2 regions of the Aeribacillus sp. FSL K6-8394 genome follow, and region 2 is predicted to be linked to the other one. Evidence: a T-box and tRNA genes for the amino acid it is inferred to sense, from the RefSeq annotation. Region 2 holds a T-box; the other holds one or more tRNA genes.

Region 1 (9,278 bases), on a different contig from region 2:
TAATTGAGAAGATTACGAACAAAGGGTTATTTGTCATTGGCTTGGTGAAGCAATTAAAGCAGCGATACGTTTACAATGGTGAACGTTTCACACTGAATCAACTTTACAAATTGGCAAAACCTCACATGGGTAAAAAAGACATTCTCGGATCCGTTTATGCTACTTTAGACAATGGAATTCCAGTAAAAATTCTATTTGTACGAAACCGTAATAAACGGAGCGAATGGCTTGCCATTCTCAGCACAGATACAACATTAGAAAATGAAGAGATCATTCGTATTTACGGCATGCGTTGGGACATTGAAGTCTTCTTCAAATGCAATAAATCCCTTTTAAATTTAGAGAAAGAATTCCAGGGACGTTCCTACGACATGTTAATTAGCCATACAACCATTGTTTTTACACGATATATTCTCATTGCTTGGCAAATGCGAAAAGAGGAGGATCCTAAGACGATTGGCAACCTTTTTTACATCCTTTGCGAAGATGTAAAAGACATAGATTTTATTACTGCCCTTCAATCACTTATTGACCTTTTCCAAACTTTGGCGGAAGCTGAGGTTTCTTTGAACATGGACATCTTTAAAAATCAAATGAATAAATGGTTGGCCACTATACCTAATTATATCAAGCAATGCTTAAATATTTCTGTGTGCGAAAGTTGAGATATTAAGTAATAGTCGCAATGGCTGTAGTGAATTGGAACTATATCCTCTGAAATTGGACTTTTTGACTAAAAACCATTGTCTTAAACGAATCATAATAATAGAATGTAAGTATATGGAACATTTTTACTAAATCCGTAAAAATTTTTCTCTCCAAAATTTGCTATGATTATACAAAAATGCATTATTTATTACTTTAAATAGAAAAATTGGAGCGAATCACCCGAGTGGATGTCCTTTCATTCACGAAACCGGGGGAAAAGGAGCTTTTAGAGGACGAAACGAATCAAACCATTACGATGGAAATTCAATTAACTACCTGTAGTTGAGCAATTTTAATTACAATAATTACCATGTAAAAGAGACAAACAGGGTACCCCTTATGCCACGTGGAGCTGTTTTTTCACGGTATCAATGGGAATATTTTGTTTCGCTGCACGGTAAATGAACTCCACGAGGCTATGTCCTTTTCTCTTGCGCAGAAGATCGAGCCCATCAGAAAAATCGCTGTTCGACTCGAACATGCTGTACACGTAAGCAAGCTGCACCAAGATCCAGTAGCGTTTCACCGCCCGACGTCCGCGAACGCGGTATCCATCGAGTTTCAGCTGGTCTTTCGCTTGACGGAAAAAACATTCGATCGACCAACGCTGGGCATAGTAGCGCAAGATCTCTTCATCGCTTAGATCCCGGTCGGTGCTCAAGACGCAGTGAAGATGTTCGGGTGTCATCGGCTGATCGGCTTTCCAAGCGAGCAGCACCACGGCATCATCGAGACCTTTGAGAGAGCCTTCGTAGCGATAAACCCGATAACGCTCTTCTCCCACCGTGACGAGGTGAGTGTCTTTCGGTTCGATATAGCGGGCAAACTGTTTGGCTTGGATGGCGATGCCTTTCGGATAGAGAATCCGGTTCGTTTTGAGCATTGCGATGACGTGAAATCCTTTTTTCAGACAGGCTTCCACGAGCGCTTGCGATGGATACCAAGAGTCCATCAGCACATAAACAGGACGGTGTACATCCAAAGAAGAAAGCATCTCGATCGCGAGTTCCCCCTTGCTTTTCCCAGCCGCCTTGTCGTAGAGGCGGAACGCAAAGGGAAAAGCCTGGGTCATCGTATGAACCATGAGCCAAACGAGAGAATGTCCCCAGATCGACTTTTTCTCTGTGTGAGAATAGTGCCAATCACACCCTTGAATGGCGTGCGTTGCCTGTGACGAAGGCTTGGTTTTTTGGCAAATCGTATCATCGATCGAAACAAAAAGGGGTTGATTCTCCTGTTTGGCGATGCGTTCGACACGACGAAGCATCCACTGTTGAAGTTTGCGAAGCAGCGTCTCTTCATCCCAAGGGCTTTTCGTGAAAAAATGGCTGAGTGTCGTGCGGTGGTTCGGATGAAAGCTCCAATGATGAAGATCGGTCAATGTTCCCGCAAATCCTTTGGTGGTCAGCGCATCCACGATATGAACGAGATGCTTCATGACAGGTTTTGAAAAATAAAGTGCCAACCCCAACATCGTGAAAAACTTGTGGATTCCTTGATGATGTGCTAATCTATTCATGAGACATGAACCTCCTTGTGAATAGTTTTGGTGACACATCTATTCTAATCAAGGAATCGGGTTCATGTCTCTTTTTTTGTTTGGTTGTAAATTTATGTTAGCGAATTTGCTCATCTACAGTAACTACCTTTTATTTTGATTCAGCAGATAAAAGTCATTCATCAGAAACAAATAAGGAATCGCAAAATGGTAAAAACAGCCCTAAATACTAATGTACGAGGAGTTTGGCAATGGTTTTCGTTTACCTTTTTTTCTTTGCTATCGGAATCATTTTCGGGTCTTTTTTTAATGTTGTCGGTCTTCGCATCCCGAAAAAACACTCAATCGTTCAGCCGAGGTCGCACTGCCCGCATTGTGGCCATTTCTTATCCTGGTATGAATTAATACCCATCTTTTCATATGTGCTTCAGAAAGGAAAATGCCGCAGCTGCCGTGTTCCGATTTCGGCTATTTACCCAGTGATGGAGCTGATCACAGGTTTACTATTTGTTTTTAGTTTTTACAAAATTGGATTTAACGAGGAGCTTTTAGTAGCACTACCCTTTGTTTCACTTCTTATCATTATTACGGTGAGTGATTTATCGTACAAATTGATTCCGAATCGAATTTTAATATTTTTCTTCGTTCTATTTGTTCTCCTGCGGACCTGGATTCCGCTTCATCCTTGGTATGATTCGATAATTGGAATGACTGTCGGTTTTGTCCTTCTTTATATCATTGCCATTGTAAGCAATGGCGGAATGGGAGGCGGAGATATTAAACTATTTGCTGTTTTAGGATATGCTTTAGGTCTTAAAGGAGTTTTATTAGCTTTTTTCCTGTCTACCTTAATTGGTGCATTATTCGGTCTATTTGGCATCATCACGAAACAATTAAGCCGTAAATCGGCGATACCATTCGGACCTTTCATCAGCATTGGAGCCGTGCTTTCATATTTTTATGAAACGGAAATTTTCCATTGGTATATTCAGTTAATCATATAATGGACAAAAGAGAACAGGTCTGACTTTTCTTTTCTTTCGATATGAAGCCAAAGTATTTTTAACAGCTAATCTAGCGAGCTAAACGGCCTTTTCAAAATCTTTACAATGGTGATAATGCCATCCATAACAACGATAAATGTTAATTAATCGGTTACACGCTCTCTTTTCTTGTTGAATATATAAACACTCAAAGCTTGCAGAAGGAATATATACGCTAAATATATGGCAATGGAAAATAATATGTTATATCCCTTATCAATTCCTGAAGACGGCAAATGGAAATAAGAAGAAATATCTAAATGATTGAATATAACGTAATCAAAAACAGCAAATTTACGCAGAAATGCAAAAACCGCAATTTTTGCAATCTCCACAACAAAAAGCATGGAAAAAATAAACATATACTTTTTGAATAGAACAGCCAAAAACATAGATCATGTTACATAAAAAATTGCGGTATAGGACTTCGCAATAAGTAATAACAATGCATGATAAAAAATATCATGATGAAATCCATAAAGTATGATAACGATTATGCTAGTCAATAATACAATGATTCCGTTGCAAATAAATACGAACAAATAAGAAGCGTATATTTTATGTAAAATCATTTTACGGGTGCTTTTATTTTTTTCAAAAACTCCATCTTTCATGATTGAAGCAGCAGAGCAAAAAATATAATATAGCAAGGCAATTAGGGCAATGATATCGACAGAGAAGCTTTGGAAAATCAATGACTCCGATTCTTCCGATAAAGCATCCTGTACAGACTTCATATTCTCATTGCTAAGTATGAAATATTGCAGTCCGCATCCTATCATGATTGCAGCAAGTATAACATAAATTGGTTTGTGACGAGAAAAATACATTTTTATTTCATTAACCATTTTCATATCCTCTCATATATTTTGCAAAGTTCCTCTGGAAAACAGTCAATGATCATGCGATCGTTTTTTATAGTGAATTGAAATTAATGAATAAAACTAGAGCATTTATTACGATTAAAAACATACACAATAATAGCGCCTTTTTGGAATCGATGATATTTTTTTTAACAATGATGAATATATATATTACGTTTACAATAATCGTTATGAAAATTTTTGCGTATATATTCGTTGAAATATTGTAAACATACTCTTGATGAATAAAGTTTGTGATAATGATCGTAATGGAAAATGGCAAATATCCAATCATTAAATAAAAAAAGCTTGAAAATATGGATGGATATTTCTGCGGTTTAAATAATAGTATGATAAATCGATAGATAAAAGCTTGAAAGAAAAGAAAAACAATCGAAAAGATCATTATGACAAAATTTAGGAATACAAACATGATTTCTTTCGTTTTAAAAATGTTCATTTCATAGATTACACTGCCTTGATTCATGATCATGTATTGACTGATAAATTGTATGGATAATAAATACCAAAGCGTAAACAGTATTAATAATATTTTTTCATTTGCTTTTAATTTAACCATTTATGTCCCCCCAGAAATTCAAAAGCATAATATTCCACTATGGCTGCAACAAAGTAAACAGCTATCATTGTCAGCAATAACATACAAACAGCCTTTATATTTTCTTTGTTTATTTCTTTTTTTAACACAGTTTTATAAAAATCTTTCATTCTTTTCGAAGCGATGATACATATGATCCATCCTACTATTTCTATCGGCGTATGGAAAATTAAAGTCATGAAAGTTTTATATACGCCAAAGAGCTCTATGCCAAAATATATGTTTAACCCTAAAAAAATGAATTATATAAAATAATCGGATAAGATATGAAACTTGTTAGCAGAACTAACATAATGCCGATTGAGGCGTTATTGAAAAAAATATCAATAAAATTTAGATCGAGAGCTTCCCTTTTTAAATCGACTTCTAATAATGCGCCAAAGAAGAATCCTGCCAATAAAAAACCAAATATAAGCAGAGGAATTTTCATGAACTCTTCCCTTTTTATGACGAACTGACGATTCATCTATACTGCTCCTGTTCTAAACCTAAATACTGAAATATATTTTTTTTATAACTTTGAGTATTTACGTTTGTAATCTGCTTAATCGTTTTGCTATCTTCCATCACAATGCACTGCTTAGTGTACCTTTCGATATCATGAAAATTATGGGTAGTGATGATAATTGTGAAGTTAAACTTATTTTTTCTGAGCAGCTCTTTAAAATTCATTTCAGATTTATAATCTAAACCGTTAAATGGCTCATCAAATATTAAAATATCTGCATTGGACATAAATCCCATTAATATAATCAATTTTTGCTTTTGCCCTAAAGAAAGACCCTTTAACTTGTTCGGTAAAAATTCTTTAATATTCAATACTTCAAATTCGTTTAATAGCTCTTCAAGCTCTTCTTTATTTTTATTATGAATTCGTGAATGTAACTCGAGAAACTCTTGTGCTGTCAATTCATCAAAAACTAAATATTCAATATCCAAGTAAACGATTTTCTTATTACGATTTAAGCTCTTAACAGAAGCATTTTCCGTTTTGATTATATTCGACAATATTTGCACGGTTGTAGTTTTGCCCACGCCATTTGGCCCGACAATGGCTGTCACTTCATTTTCAGGTATTGAAAAAGATATATGATCTAAAATTTTTTTCTCCCCTATGCTATACGTTAAATTTTTAATTTCTAACATTTATTTTTTACCTCACTTATGTAATTCGTCAAAAAAGCTCTTCCTCCAATAATGCGCCAATATTGACACACAAAATAGTATGACGGAAACGAGCAGCAACATCGTTGTAGCTAAGCTGGAGCTCTTTATGCTGCTACTGTTTACAAGAATGCTAATAATGGCACTGGGAACAAACGCTATTAATAATACGTTGGATAAACCTTTTTTTGTGTGTATAAACAAATTAGGCAATTCACTTTTCTTCAATATTTTTCTCGTGATTAAAATGATTAGTTCATCTGCCTTAATGTCTAATATGTATACAAGCATCAGCAGGAAAGCATAAATATATTGCTGATTTAAAATGAGATAACAGAGGTGAAATAGTAAAACGGGCAATAATAAGAAGAAATTATTTAAGTTAATATTCATCATAAACTCAGATTGAATTTTTTTGTCTAAAGACTTTAAATAAAATAAATAATAACCATAAGTTTCCATAGTTAAAAAATCAATAAATTTGATTTTAACAAAAAGAGATGAAATTAAATAGGACATGATTATCAGTGATTCTTCGATATTGCTGATGAAAACAAACAAGCTGGACGCGATCTGTATCAAAGTCAAAAATATGAAGGGTATAAAAAATAGTTTGAAATAATGGATCAATTGTTTTTCCTGGAAAACTCGTGTAGTAGCTTTAATATATCTTAATAAAAAATAGTTAGATATTAACAGAATTAATAGAAAAGCCACCCATAAAAATAATAAAACCTCGATTTTATTGGTTGCACTCGCGAAGCTAAAACCTGCTTTTTGCGATACTTCTTGAATGATTTGATAACTTAACAATATTACAAACATGAGACGAGCCATTTTTAAAATATTTAATATGTATTGAAATTCTGATATTTTGGCAAACAAAGAAAGATAAATGATTATACAGCTTAAAATAAATAAGATCAAAAAAAGTTGTTTATCTAAAAATGTATGATATATAAACTGTATCAGTATCCATGTATAAACGTTTTTAAAATTAGCAGTGATTACATAAAAAATAGACGGCATTAATCCATAAACTTTTTTAAATCCTTTTGGAACTTCAAATCTTAACAAATTTATAATGATAAATAATTCCATTAAATATTTTGCGATTAAAATTTCCCATTTATAGCCATGTAATATACGATGAATATGTACATTTTGAGAAGGGTCTAGTAAAAGAATAATCCCTAATAATAAAATATTTGACGCTGCATAAAAGTATATATAATATTTCGCCAGATACTTAAATTCAGGTAAAATTTTTTCGAATTTTTCATACAAATTGCTTTGATATGCTCTTAAAGCATTGATTGCAATAAGAAAAAAAATTCTTACATTTGACATAGTCTGCACCTCATCAATAAAACCATAAAACGAAATTTAGAAACAATGTTCATTACGCGATGTTTATCTATTTTCTTAAATTTTTACTAAAAAATAATGAAGCTGCTGAGCCATTGTGTAGCTGAACTCATATTTAAACTCTCACTTTCTCTTCATCTGATCAATTAAATAATATTACCAAATATACCATTAATCAACCATATTTAGCGATTTATTAGAAATTCTCCCATTTTTTATGTTTCGATCGATATCGATAGTTTTGTTTGCCCCCATCGCTATACACTTTTCGGATCATACTAACGGCTTCAAAGCACTATGTTAAGCAACACAAATAATTGCTTGACAACTGTTTCGAATATGTTAGCAGCTATTGATAATTTTTTCGCATCCATACGTCCATGTCCATTTTTCATGGGCAATAAAAAAAACCTTAGGAATCTCCCTAAGGTTCAGCGGATTATTGGAATTGGTTGTATGAATAAATATTTAGATGGAGCCTAGCGGGATCGAACCGCTGACCTCCTGCGTGCAAAGCAGGCGCTCTCCCAGCTGAGCTAAGGCCCCTTTAAATTCCTGGTCGGGAAGACAGGATTCGAACCTGCGACCCCATGGTCCCAAACCATGTGCTCTACCAAGCTGAGCTACTTCCCGTATATGGCGCGCCCGAGAGGAGTCGAACCCCTAACCTTTTGATCCGTAGTCAAACGCTCTATCCAATTGAGCTACGGGCGCCAATATGGTGCCGAGGACCGGACTTGAACCGGTACGGTAGTCACCTACCGCAGGATTTTAAGTCCTGTGCGTCTGCCAATTCCGCCACCCCGGCAGAGAAAAGCGGAAGACGGGATTCGAACCCGCGACCCCCACCTTGGCAAGGTGGTGTTCTACCACTGAACTACTTCCGCATATGATGCGGGTGGAGGGACTTGAACCCCCACGCCATAAAGGCGCTAGATCCTGATTCTAGTGCGTCTGCCAATTCCGCCACACCCGCGTCAAAATGGTGAGCCATGGAGGATTCGAACCTCCGACCCTCTGATTAAAAGTCAGATGCTCTACCGACTGAGCTAATGGCTCATAAAAAATTTTTTTCTCCTAATCCATTTTTCATTTGTCAGATGTCCCTTCCTCTGCCAGTCTTTTCGAGGATGTTGGATGCGTCGGGACAACTCGTCGCTTATTCGATGAAGCCTTGCTCGTTGCTCTACCGACTGAGCTAATGGCTCATAAAAAATTTTTTTCTCCTAATCCATTTTTCATTTGTCAGATGTCCCTTCCTCTGCCAGTCTTTTCGAGGATGTTGGATGCGTCGGGACAACTCGTCGCTTATTCGATGAAGCCTTGCTCGTTGCTCTACCGACTGAGCTAATGGCTCATAAAAAATTTTTTTCTCCTAATCCATTTTTCATTTGTCAGATGTCCCTTCCTCTGCCAGTCTTTTCGAGGATGCTGGATGCGTCGGGACAACTCGTCGCTTATTCGATGAAGCCTTGCTCGTTGCTCTACCGACTGAGCTAATGGCTCATAAAAAATTTTTTTCTCCTAATCCATTTTTCATTTGTCAGATGTCCCTTCCTCTGCCAGTCTTTTCGAGGATGCTGGATGCGTCGGGACAACTCGTCGCTTATTCGATGAAGCCTTGCTCGTTGCTCTACCGACTGAGCTAATGGCTCATAAAAAACTTATTCTTCTAATTCATTTTAAATTTGTCAGATGTCCCTTCCTCTTCCAGTCTTTTCGAGGATGCTGGATGCGTCGGGACAACTCGTCGCCTATTCGATGAAGCCTTGCTCGTTGCTCTACCGACTGAGCTAATGGCTCATAAAAAATTTTTTTCTCCTAATCCATTTTTCATTTGTCAGATGTCCCTTCCTCTGCCAGCTTCTGGAGGAAGATAGATGCGTCGGGACAACTCGCCGCTTATTCGACGAGGCTTTGCTCGTTGCACTACCTGCTGAGCAATGGCTCATGATCAAAAATATTTTTTCAGCTGTCTCTTCTGTCTTAACTATTGGGAAAACGATCAATGACAT
Region 2 (9,278 bases):
GTGGACTTCCAATTTTGGAGCTACCTTTCTGCACGTTTCAATAATGAGGGGATCTGCGACAATGACCCCTGACACTCCTGCGTCTTCGAGCGCTTTTAAATATTGATCGAGTCCAGGAATGTTTTCATTATGTGCATAAATGTTTGTCGTCACATATATTTTTGCCCCGTACTGATTAGCAAATTGAACTCCTTCTTTAATTTCCTCAATGGAGAAATTATCGGCATTGGAACGCAAGCCGTACTCTTGTCCGCCAATGAAGACGGCATCAGCACCGTACATGACGGCGATTTTTAATTTCTCCAAATTTCCGGCAGGTGCAAGAAGTTCAGGTTTTTTCGTTATGACCCTTTTGCCGTTGATAATTGTTGAAATTTTATCTTTCACAACCGGCATGCGAACTCCTCCTTTAACGTTTTTTTAATAAACGGTCTCTTTAAAGAAAAATCCTGTATCCAACGGGCGGTTTGGCGGCTGTATTTCCTCAATTTCAGCGTACAGCTTGTCTTTAACATTTTCATATTGCTCTCGATCCTCAGCGCATAAATCGATCGCCTTTCGATACTTTTTCGTCACTTCTACAATATATTCCGGAGTTTTCAGCACGCCATCTATTTTAAAAGAATCAATTCCTGCATCAACCAGTTCCTCCAGCTCGTCAATGATGCAAATATCATTCGGACTCATAATATGGGTTCCATTTTCATCCTCAAAAATTGGATATTTGTTATTTCTCTCTTTATCATGCAAAAACATATTTTTGCCGTATTTATCATTGTGAATTTCCATCGCTTTCCCACGATATTCAAAATAATTGCCGATAAGAGATCTTTTGGACTGAAACATGCACGTCATTCCGTGGACTTGGACTTCTATTTCCACTTCTGCATGCTCTTTCGTTTCAATGACAGCTTCCATGCTTAACTCCCGAGCTAGTACTGCACGCTTGGCGCCTTTCCTTCCCCAATAGTTGCATGCATACCAGTTGGTCGCGGTTGTTTCCGTATTCCAATGGAGCTTCATCTCCGGAGCAACTTCCCTAACAGTCATTAACACTGCTGGATCACCGAATACAATCGCATCTGCCTTCGCATTATGAACAAATTTTACATAATCTGCAAGCTCGTCTACTTTATCATTATGAAAAATTGCATTCATTGCAACGTATACTTTTTTTCCATATTGATGGGCAAGGTCAATCGCATCTAATACATCTTTTCGATGAAATTCCCCTGCAAGCCTTAAGCCATAACGCTGTTCGCCGATGATAAAAGCATCTGCGCCAGCTTTGCAAAGGCTCTCAATATTTTTGACATTTACAGGTGTGACGAGCAGTTCGGGTTTTTTCATTCCCCTTCACCCCTTTTTATACTGAAGGCTAATCCGTCGCCTATCGGAATAATAACGGTATCCCAATCGGACTGATTCATTAGCCATTCATTATATTCTTTAATTTTCTTCGCTAAAGATTTTAACCTTTTTGATTCTATCATTTCTTCAGCGACTAGTCCTTTAAAAAGAACATTATCCGAAAAAACGACCGCTCTTTTTGACAGCAAAGGTTCATATGCTTGAAAAAAACGTTTATATTGCCCTTTGCTCGCATCGATAAAGAGCGCATCAAACGGGCCGTCAAGCTTGACTTCCTGTACGATTTCTAGAGCATCACCGTGATAAATGGTAATTTGATTTTCAAGACCGCAAGCTCGAATATTTTGTTCCGCTAGTTCAAATCGATGAGGATCTATTTCAATCGTTACAATTTTTGTGTTCGGCAGCGCTTTTGCCATCCGAATCGCCGAATAGCCGATCGCCGCCCCAATTTCCAATATTTTGTTCGGCTGATGGAGCTTTAAAATATGAAGCATGACAGACAGCGCCCGCTCTTCCATAATCGGCACCTTCTGCTCTTTTGCATATGCTTCTAATTGAACTAATTTTTCATCTTTGTTAGTAGAAAAATTTGCTAAATATTCCTCGATTTTTTTGTTTGGCAAAATGGACACTCCTAAAAAACTCCCTTAATCAAAGAAGAGTTCTGTTCGAACTCTTCAAGTTTGTTTTTTTAGCTCGATATATTTTAACATAAAAGAAAAAGGAATGCGAATCGCAAACCTTTAATCCTTTTCCGTAATATGCTTAGCTTTTTCTTTGTTATGCTCATCCAGCGTCTTCGTAAATATAACTTCCCCTTCTTTCGTTGCGAGAAAATAAAAATAGTTTGTATCGGCAGGATTTGCTACAGCATCTAGTGACTGCTTGCCAGCATTGGCAATCGGCCCCGGCGGAAGTCCTTTATGTTTATATGTGTTATAGGGAGAATTGACTTCTAAATCTTTATAGTATACGCGCTCCTTATGCTTTCCTAATGAATATAAAACGGTTGGATCTGTCTGGAGAGGCATGTTCTTTTCTAAACGATTGTAAAAAACGCTGGCTATTTTTTCCCTGTCGGCTTTTTCCGTCGCTTCCTCCTCCACTAAAGACGCTAATGTTAAAAATTGATGAGTGGAAAGACTCAGCTCTTTCATTTTGTTTCTATAAGGAACAAGCATTTCATCTGTCTTTTTAATCATTGTTTCAATGATTTCCGACAACGGAGGAGATTCCTCATAAAACGAATAAGTAGCCGGATACAAATATCCTTCCAATGCATATTTTATACGTCTGTTGAAAATGTCATCTGTTATTGTATTAGGATACTTTTTTTGCATTTGTTTGATAAACTGTTGGTTTGTTAATTGGTTCATAATTTCTTTTTTTGAATAGGGAGTATGTTTGGCGATGATGTCAGCAATTTCTGATAGTTGCAATCCTTCCGGGATCGTCAATTTAATAGCTGCTTCTCCCATTAATTCGCCTTTTTTTAAGCGTTCAACGATTTCTTGAATCGTCATCGATTGATGAAATTGATAATTTCCTGCTTGAAACCCTGATTCATTTTTAAATTTCACGTAATATTTAAACACGATCGCACTTTTAATGATGTCATTTTTTTCTAAAATAGAAGCAATTTGCGATACGGAAGATCCAATCGGAATTTGTACCTTTACAGGTTCCTTATTATCCGGATCAACAGGCTTTAATGCAGATCGCACATATAAATACCCGCCGCCAATCACTCCAGCAAATAGAACAACAAAGGCAATCAGGACAGTTAACACAGTTTTTCGAACAATTTTCGCTATATGCAGTTTTTCTTGGAGTTTCTTATCCAAAAATTCCTTATTCGAATCCGAATCCGCCATCAATTCATCCTCCTTCCGTCCCGATTATTATACTACATACACGCATTTATTCGTCAAAAATCTCCATTTTTTTATAGGAAGAAATTGTTTTTTTCATTTGGATGTAAATCACCTCAACAAAAAAAGCACCGCAAAACGGTGCTTATTCCTCTTCTAAAAATGTATTTAAAACGGCCTCGATCATTTCCCATTCTTCATCGGTTTCCACAGGCTCCAGCTTTCCGCCCTCACCGTCTTCATTGGGAATGTAGCTTGCTGCATGAATTTCTATTCCATCTTCGTCTTCCTCATCATCGATGCCGATCGGATAATAAAGAACGTAAGATTTGTCAAATTCGTCCGAATTAAACGTAAACAAAATTTCGTATAGTTGTTCATTACCGTTTTCATCAATAACGGTAATATGTTTTTCACCTTCCACTTATTTCACCTCAATTTATTGTTGACTGTCCAAATAACTTTGCAAAATAATCACCGCAGCCATTTTATCAATGACTTGCCGTCTTTTTCGCCGGCTTACATCCGCCTCAATGAGAAATCTTTCGGCTTCCATCGTCGAAAGGCGCTCATCCCATAAAATGACCGGAAGCTGAAACTGCTCCTTCAAAAGCGTGGCAAAGCGCTCGCTTGCTTCTCCCCTTGGTCCAACGGTGCCGTTCATATTTTTCGGATACCCGACTACTATTTTTTCTACCTCGTATTTCTTTATCAGTTCAGCGAGTCTTTGAATCCCGAACTCGCCTTCATCTTCATTTATGCTGATCGTTTCCACACCTTGAGCAGTCCATCCCAGCTCATCGCTTACCGCAACTCCTAATGTTTTTGAACCTAAGTCTAACCCAATGATTCGCATTTTATTCCTCACGGTTGTTTTTCAAATAAAATTTTACAAGCTCTTCAATTAATTCATCTCGTTCAATTTTTCTAATCAGATTGCGTGCGCCGTTATGTCTAGGAATGTAAGCAGGATCTCCGGACAACAAATAGCCGACGATTTGATTGATCGGATTATAACCCTTCTCTTCCAGTGCATTGTATACGGCACTTAGAACTTCCTTGACATTTGTCTCAACAGGTTCTTCTGAAAAATTAAACTTCATCGTTTTATCGAAGGAACTCAATTTTTGCACCTCTTTCCTAGACTAAAAAGCGAATCTGCTTGTCTACATCCATTTTACACTATGACTGGAATTTATGAAACGAATTTCACCCAGTCTTCGACAAAACGAAGAGCTTCAGCTAACCGTTCAGGATTTTTTCCTCCCGCTTGAGCCATGTCAGGTCTTCCGCCGCCGCCGCCTCCACAGCGGCTTGCAATTTCCTTAATTAATTTTCCAGCATGGAACCCTTTGTCAACTAAGTCTTTTGTGATGCCGGCTGCTAAATTTACTTTTCCGTCTGATACCGTTGCTAGCACAACAATAGCCGAGCCGAGCTTTTGCTTCAGTTCATCGACCATGCCGCGCAATCTGTTCATATCTTTCACTTGAACTTTTTCCGCAAGAACTGTTACACCGTTGATCGTTACCGCTTTTTCAGCGATGTTCCCCGCTTCCAGATTGCTAAGCTTCATCGTAAGAGATTCGTTTTCCCGCTGTAGTTCTTTTATTTCTTGCTGCAGACTGTCAATTCTCTCCGGCAGATTTTTTACATTCGCTTTCAGTTTTGCCCCAATTTCCTTTAACAATAAATATTGTTCATTCATAAACCGGTACGCTTCTTTTCCTGTCACCGCTTCAATTCGGCGGGTTCCTGCACCAATTCCAGTTTCGGAAACAATCTTAAACAGTCCGATTTCCGCTGTATTTGTTACATGGCATCCGCCGCAAAGCTCAAGCGAATAATCGCCTACTTGAACAACGCGAACAATTTTTCCGTATTTTTCTCCAAATAAAGCCATCGCGCCCATCGCTTTCGCTTCGTCAAGAGGCATGTGCTCGATAGAGACTGGAATGCTTTCCCAAATTTTCTCATTTACAATTCGCTCAATTTCTTCCAGCTCTTCTGTTGAAACTTGTCCAAAATGTGAAAAGTCAAAACGGAGACGGTCGGAAGCAACAAGCGATCCAGCTTGGTTGACATGTACGCCCAGCACGTCCTTCAGCGCTTGGTGCAGCAAATGTGTCGCTGTATGATTTTTCACGATGGATTTTCTAGACTCTGCACAAACGGAAGCGTAAACTGCTGCTCCTTTTGTCAAAACGCCTTTTTCGATGACAGCCCGGTGCAAGTGTTGGCCGTTCGGCGCTTTTTGCACATCTTTTACGTTTAAGACCACATCATCATTTTTGATGATTCCTTTGTCAGCAATTTGACCTCCGCTTTCAGCATAAAAAGGCGTCTCGTCCAATATAATTTGGACCTCTTCCCCGCTCTCGGCTTGATCGACTAATTCCCCATCTTTTATGATCACAAGCACCCGTGCATTTGCTTCTAGGGTATTGTAGCCGACAAATTTGCTTTCCTCTTTTAATTCCACAAGAATTCCGCTTTGCACTTGCATCGAGTCGACATCCTGTCTGGCTTTTCTTGCACGTTCTTTTTGATGCTCCATTTCTCGTTCAAAGCCTTCATAATCCAGCTCCATGCCTTCATCTTGTGCGTATTCCTCCGTCAATTCCACTGGAAAACCGTATGTGTCGTAAAGCCGAAACACATCTTCGCCTGGAATTATTCGGCTACCCTGTCCTTTCTGCTTTTTGATTACATCCGCTAAAATGGCAAGCCCTTCATGGAGAGTCTCATGGAAACGCTCTTCCTCATTTTTAATTACCTTTTGAACAAAGGATACTTTTTCTTTTACTTCCGGATAGTAATCGTTCATAATTTCCGCTACAACCGGAACTAATTCATACATAAACGGGCGGTCTATGTTGATCGTTTTTGCATACCGAACCGCTCTGCGGATAAGACGGCGAAGTACATACCCTCTGCCTTCATTAGAAGGTAGCGCACCGTCTGCAACAGCAAATGTAACCGTGCGGATATGGTCGGCAATCACTTTAAAAGCGACATCTTTCTCTTTGTCGGTTCGATAAGCTTCCCCCGAAATCTTTTCGGTAGCTTGAATGATCGGTAAAAAGAGATCTGTGTCAAAGTTGGTCGGCGCATTTTGAATGACAGAAACCATTCGCTCTAAGCCCATGCCTGTATCAATATTCTTTTTTGGAAGCGGAGTGTAAGTTCCATCAGGATTATGATTAAATTGAGAAAAAACAAGATTCCAAACTTCCAAATAGCGTTCGTTTTCACCGCCGGGATAAAGTTCCGGATCATTTGGATCGTTTCCAAATTCTTCTCCACGATCATAAAATATTTCAGTATTTGGTCCGCTTGGCCCTTCACCAATATCCCAGAAATTCCCTTCCAAACGGATAATTCGTTCTTCCGGCAACCCGATTTTATTTTTCCAAATGTCATACGCCTCTTCATCTTCCGGATGAATAGTAACTGATAATCTATTTGGGTCGAAGCCAATCCATTTTTCGCTTGTTAAAAATTCCCATGCCCATTCAATCGCCTCTTCTTTAAAATAGTCGCCGATTGAGAAATTTCCGAGCATTTCGAAAAATGTATGATGGCGCGCTGTTTTTCCGACATTTTCAATATCGTTTGTTCGGATTGATTTTTGTGCGTTAGTAATTCTCGGATTTTCAGGAACAACCCTTCCGTCAAAATATTTTTTCAATGTTGCGACACCGCTGTTGATCCACAATAGTGACGGATCATCAACCGGAATTAAAGAAGCGCTCGGTTCAACCGAATGTCCTTTTTCCTTAAAAAAATCTAAAAACATTTGACGAACTTGTGCTGAAGTGAGCTTTTTCATGGCATTCCTCCTAAAATGTCTTCATTTTTCTCGCAAAATAAAAACTCTCGCCTATGTAAATGCTCTGATTTACACAGGGACGAGAGTTACTCGCGGTACCACCCTGATTATGAACCAATTGCTCATCACCTTCATTTGCCGTAACGTGGCATTTTCGTCAGGTTTTGCCTGCACTCAGAATTAGCGTTCTGTTGCCCTTCATCTAGAGCTTCTTTCAGCCTCGGAAGCCCCTCTCTTTTAAGATGGACTGCAACATACTCGATTCGTCATCGCTTTCATGCACTTATTCCATGTCTATCACGAATTATAGACAAGGAAAAATCGCTTGTCAATGCGCTTTCCTCAGACGGATGATATGCAGCAATATCTCTTTCAGAACAGTGATAAAAGGCACAGCTAAAATTAAACCGATCACTCCGCCGATTTCTCCGCCCGCCAAGAGCGCCATAATAATCACCATCGGATGCATATGCAGGCTTTTCCCAACGATGAAAGGGCCAAGAATATTACTTTCAATAAATTGCAGCCCAAAAATGATGAAAAGCACTACAATTATTTTGTTAATGGAGAGCGTCGCAGCGACCATCAAAGCAGGAACCGCCCCGATAAATGGACCGAAATAAGGAATAATATTGGTCATTCCGATAATCGTCCCTAAAATTAACGGATATTTAATTTTAAACAGCCAAAACAAAATCGAAGCCGCCAGCCCGATCAGAAAACAAACAAATAGTTGCCCCCGCAAATAACTTCCGAGCGACTCATCGACGTTTTCTAAAAAACGTCTCCCTTCACGTCTCCATTTCTTCGGGGTGAAGTACCAAATGGCCTTTTTCATTTTCTCATAATCTTTCAACATATAAAAAACGAGAAAGGGAATGACACCAATAATAACAGCATAATCAATAATTGACTTCATGCTTGAAAGCATCCGTTCAAGAAAGGCAGCGACGGATGTTTCCATTCCAGCAATAAAAGATTCAATTCGATGATGAATTTCTCCAGGTAAATTGGTTGTTCCGTCATGAATTTTATCCATCCAGCTTTGGTAATATTTTGTAAACATAGGGATATTTTCGGAAAGGTCTTTCATTTGTTCAACAAAAATTGGGACACCTTTATAAAAGCTAAAACCGACTCCTCCGAAAAAAATAAAATAGATGATGAGAATCGAACATGTTCTTGGAACACCTGAACGGTAAAGTTTTTCCACTACGGGATGAAGCAAGTAGGTAATGAAGCCGGAAAGCATAAAAGGAATTAAAACAGCTTTTAACATTTTGAAAATAGGAAACCAAATGACTTTTAGCTGAAGAACCATATATACAAACAATGATAAAATGAGAAAAAAAATGATTCGGAAAAGCCATTTCCGCTCTCGCTCATTCATCCCGCATCCCTCCTCTTATTATTTTGAGGAATGCTCACGAAAATATGCATGAAGGCGCCCATTTTAGGCGCCTCAAATCGCACGATCTTCTTCAGGAAACAAGTCATCTAAAGAACTTAGTGTTCCGTCTTCTTCTACTTGATGTGTGTGAATAATGCCTTTTGTAACGGTAAGCTCAATAAAACAATGCCAACAATAATACTGATTGACTCCGATTTTTCCAATATCTTTGCTTTTACAATTCGGACATGTTAACAAACAGGGACACCTTCTTTATTCATTTATTTAATTATTTATTAATCCGGTATATTCTCGCTATGCACACTACTATTTGTTACCATTTTCCAAAAAATTATACGTCTCTATAAAGCATGCTTTTTTATGCTTAAACAATTTGTCCCCTGTTTGTAGCATCATCTGTCAATCGTTATCGATCTTATGGAAAGGAACAAATTTATTATCCTTCGCCCTCTTCCATAAAATCATATGGAGTGATGTTCTCCATCCCAATATTGGCATCTTCTAGTGGAAAAGGAAGCTCCTCTTTCAGCTCGGCAAGTTCAGATGTTTTCAGCCTCTCTTTTAAGGTTGTCTGCCTCATCGACTCCTGATTGTTGTATACTCCCATTTTTAACGCTTCCCATTCTCCGCACATAATTAAAAATTGCTTGCTCCTTGTAACCGCTGTATAAATCAAATTTCTTCTCAACATCCGAAAGTAGCCTTTTACTACCGGCAAAATGACAATCGGAAATTCGCTTCCCTGCGCTTTATGGATGGAGCAGCAGTAAGCATGAGTAAACTGATTAAA

The links. A T-box is a leader RNA that pairs with one kind of tRNA and senses whether it is charged. The one in region 2 lies ahead of alaS (alanine--tRNA ligase), so its partner is inferred to be a tRNA-Ala.
Region 1: it encodes a tRNA-Ala, which carries the amino acid that the T-box ahead of alaS (alanine--tRNA ligase) is inferred to sense. The anticodon was not compared.

Annotation. Positions count from the first base shown of each region.
Region 1 covers NZ_JBBPAA010000002.1:92,672-101,949, reverse strand. Annotated here, with positions in the region: gene NSR00_RS12870 (IS4 family transposase) at 1-665, shown strand, start outside; gene NSR00_RS12865 (IS701 family transposase) at 1,046-2,227, opposite strand; gene NSR00_RS12860 (prepilin peptidase) at 2,458-3,210, shown strand; gene NSR00_RS12855 (hypothetical protein) at 3,645-4,097, opposite strand; gene NSR00_RS12850 (hypothetical protein) at 4,165-4,692, opposite strand; gene NSR00_RS12845 (hypothetical protein) at 4,961-5,197, opposite strand; gene NSR00_RS12840 (ATP-binding cassette domain-containing protein) at 5,194-5,877, opposite strand; gene NSR00_RS12835 (hypothetical protein) at 5,890-7,245, opposite strand; tRNA gene NSR00_RS12830 (tRNA-Ala) at 7,737-7,809, opposite strand; tRNA gene NSR00_RS12825 (tRNA-Pro) at 7,820-7,896, opposite strand; tRNA gene NSR00_RS12820 (tRNA-Arg) at 7,901-7,977, opposite strand; tRNA gene NSR00_RS12815 (tRNA-Leu) at 7,983-8,071, opposite strand; tRNA gene NSR00_RS12810 (tRNA-Gly) at 8,079-8,150, opposite strand; tRNA gene NSR00_RS12805 (tRNA-Leu) at 8,157-8,239, opposite strand; tRNA gene NSR00_RS12800 (tRNA-Lys) at 8,247-8,322, opposite strand.
Region 2 covers NZ_JBBPAA010000001.1:1,653,026-1,662,303, forward strand. Annotated here, with positions in the region: gene NSR00_RS07830 (peptidase U32 family protein) at 1-396, opposite strand, end outside; gene NSR00_RS07835 (peptidase U32 family protein) at 421-1,350, opposite strand; gene NSR00_RS07840 (O-methyltransferase) at 1,347-1,997, opposite strand; gene mltG (endolytic transglycosylase MltG) at 2,118-3,248, opposite strand; gene NSR00_RS07850 (DUF1292 domain-containing protein) at 3,391-3,669, opposite strand; gene ruvX (Holliday junction resolvase RuvX) at 3,685-4,101, opposite strand; gene NSR00_RS07860 (IreB family regulatory phosphoprotein) at 4,103-4,369, opposite strand; gene alaS (alanine--tRNA ligase) at 4,441-7,077, opposite strand; T-box leader at 7,150-7,356, opposite strand; gene NSR00_RS07870 (AI-2E family transporter) at 7,406-8,467, opposite strand; gene NSR00_RS07875 (hypothetical protein) at 8,540-8,725, opposite strand; gene recD2 (SF1B family DNA helicase RecD2) at 8,925-9,278, opposite strand, start outside.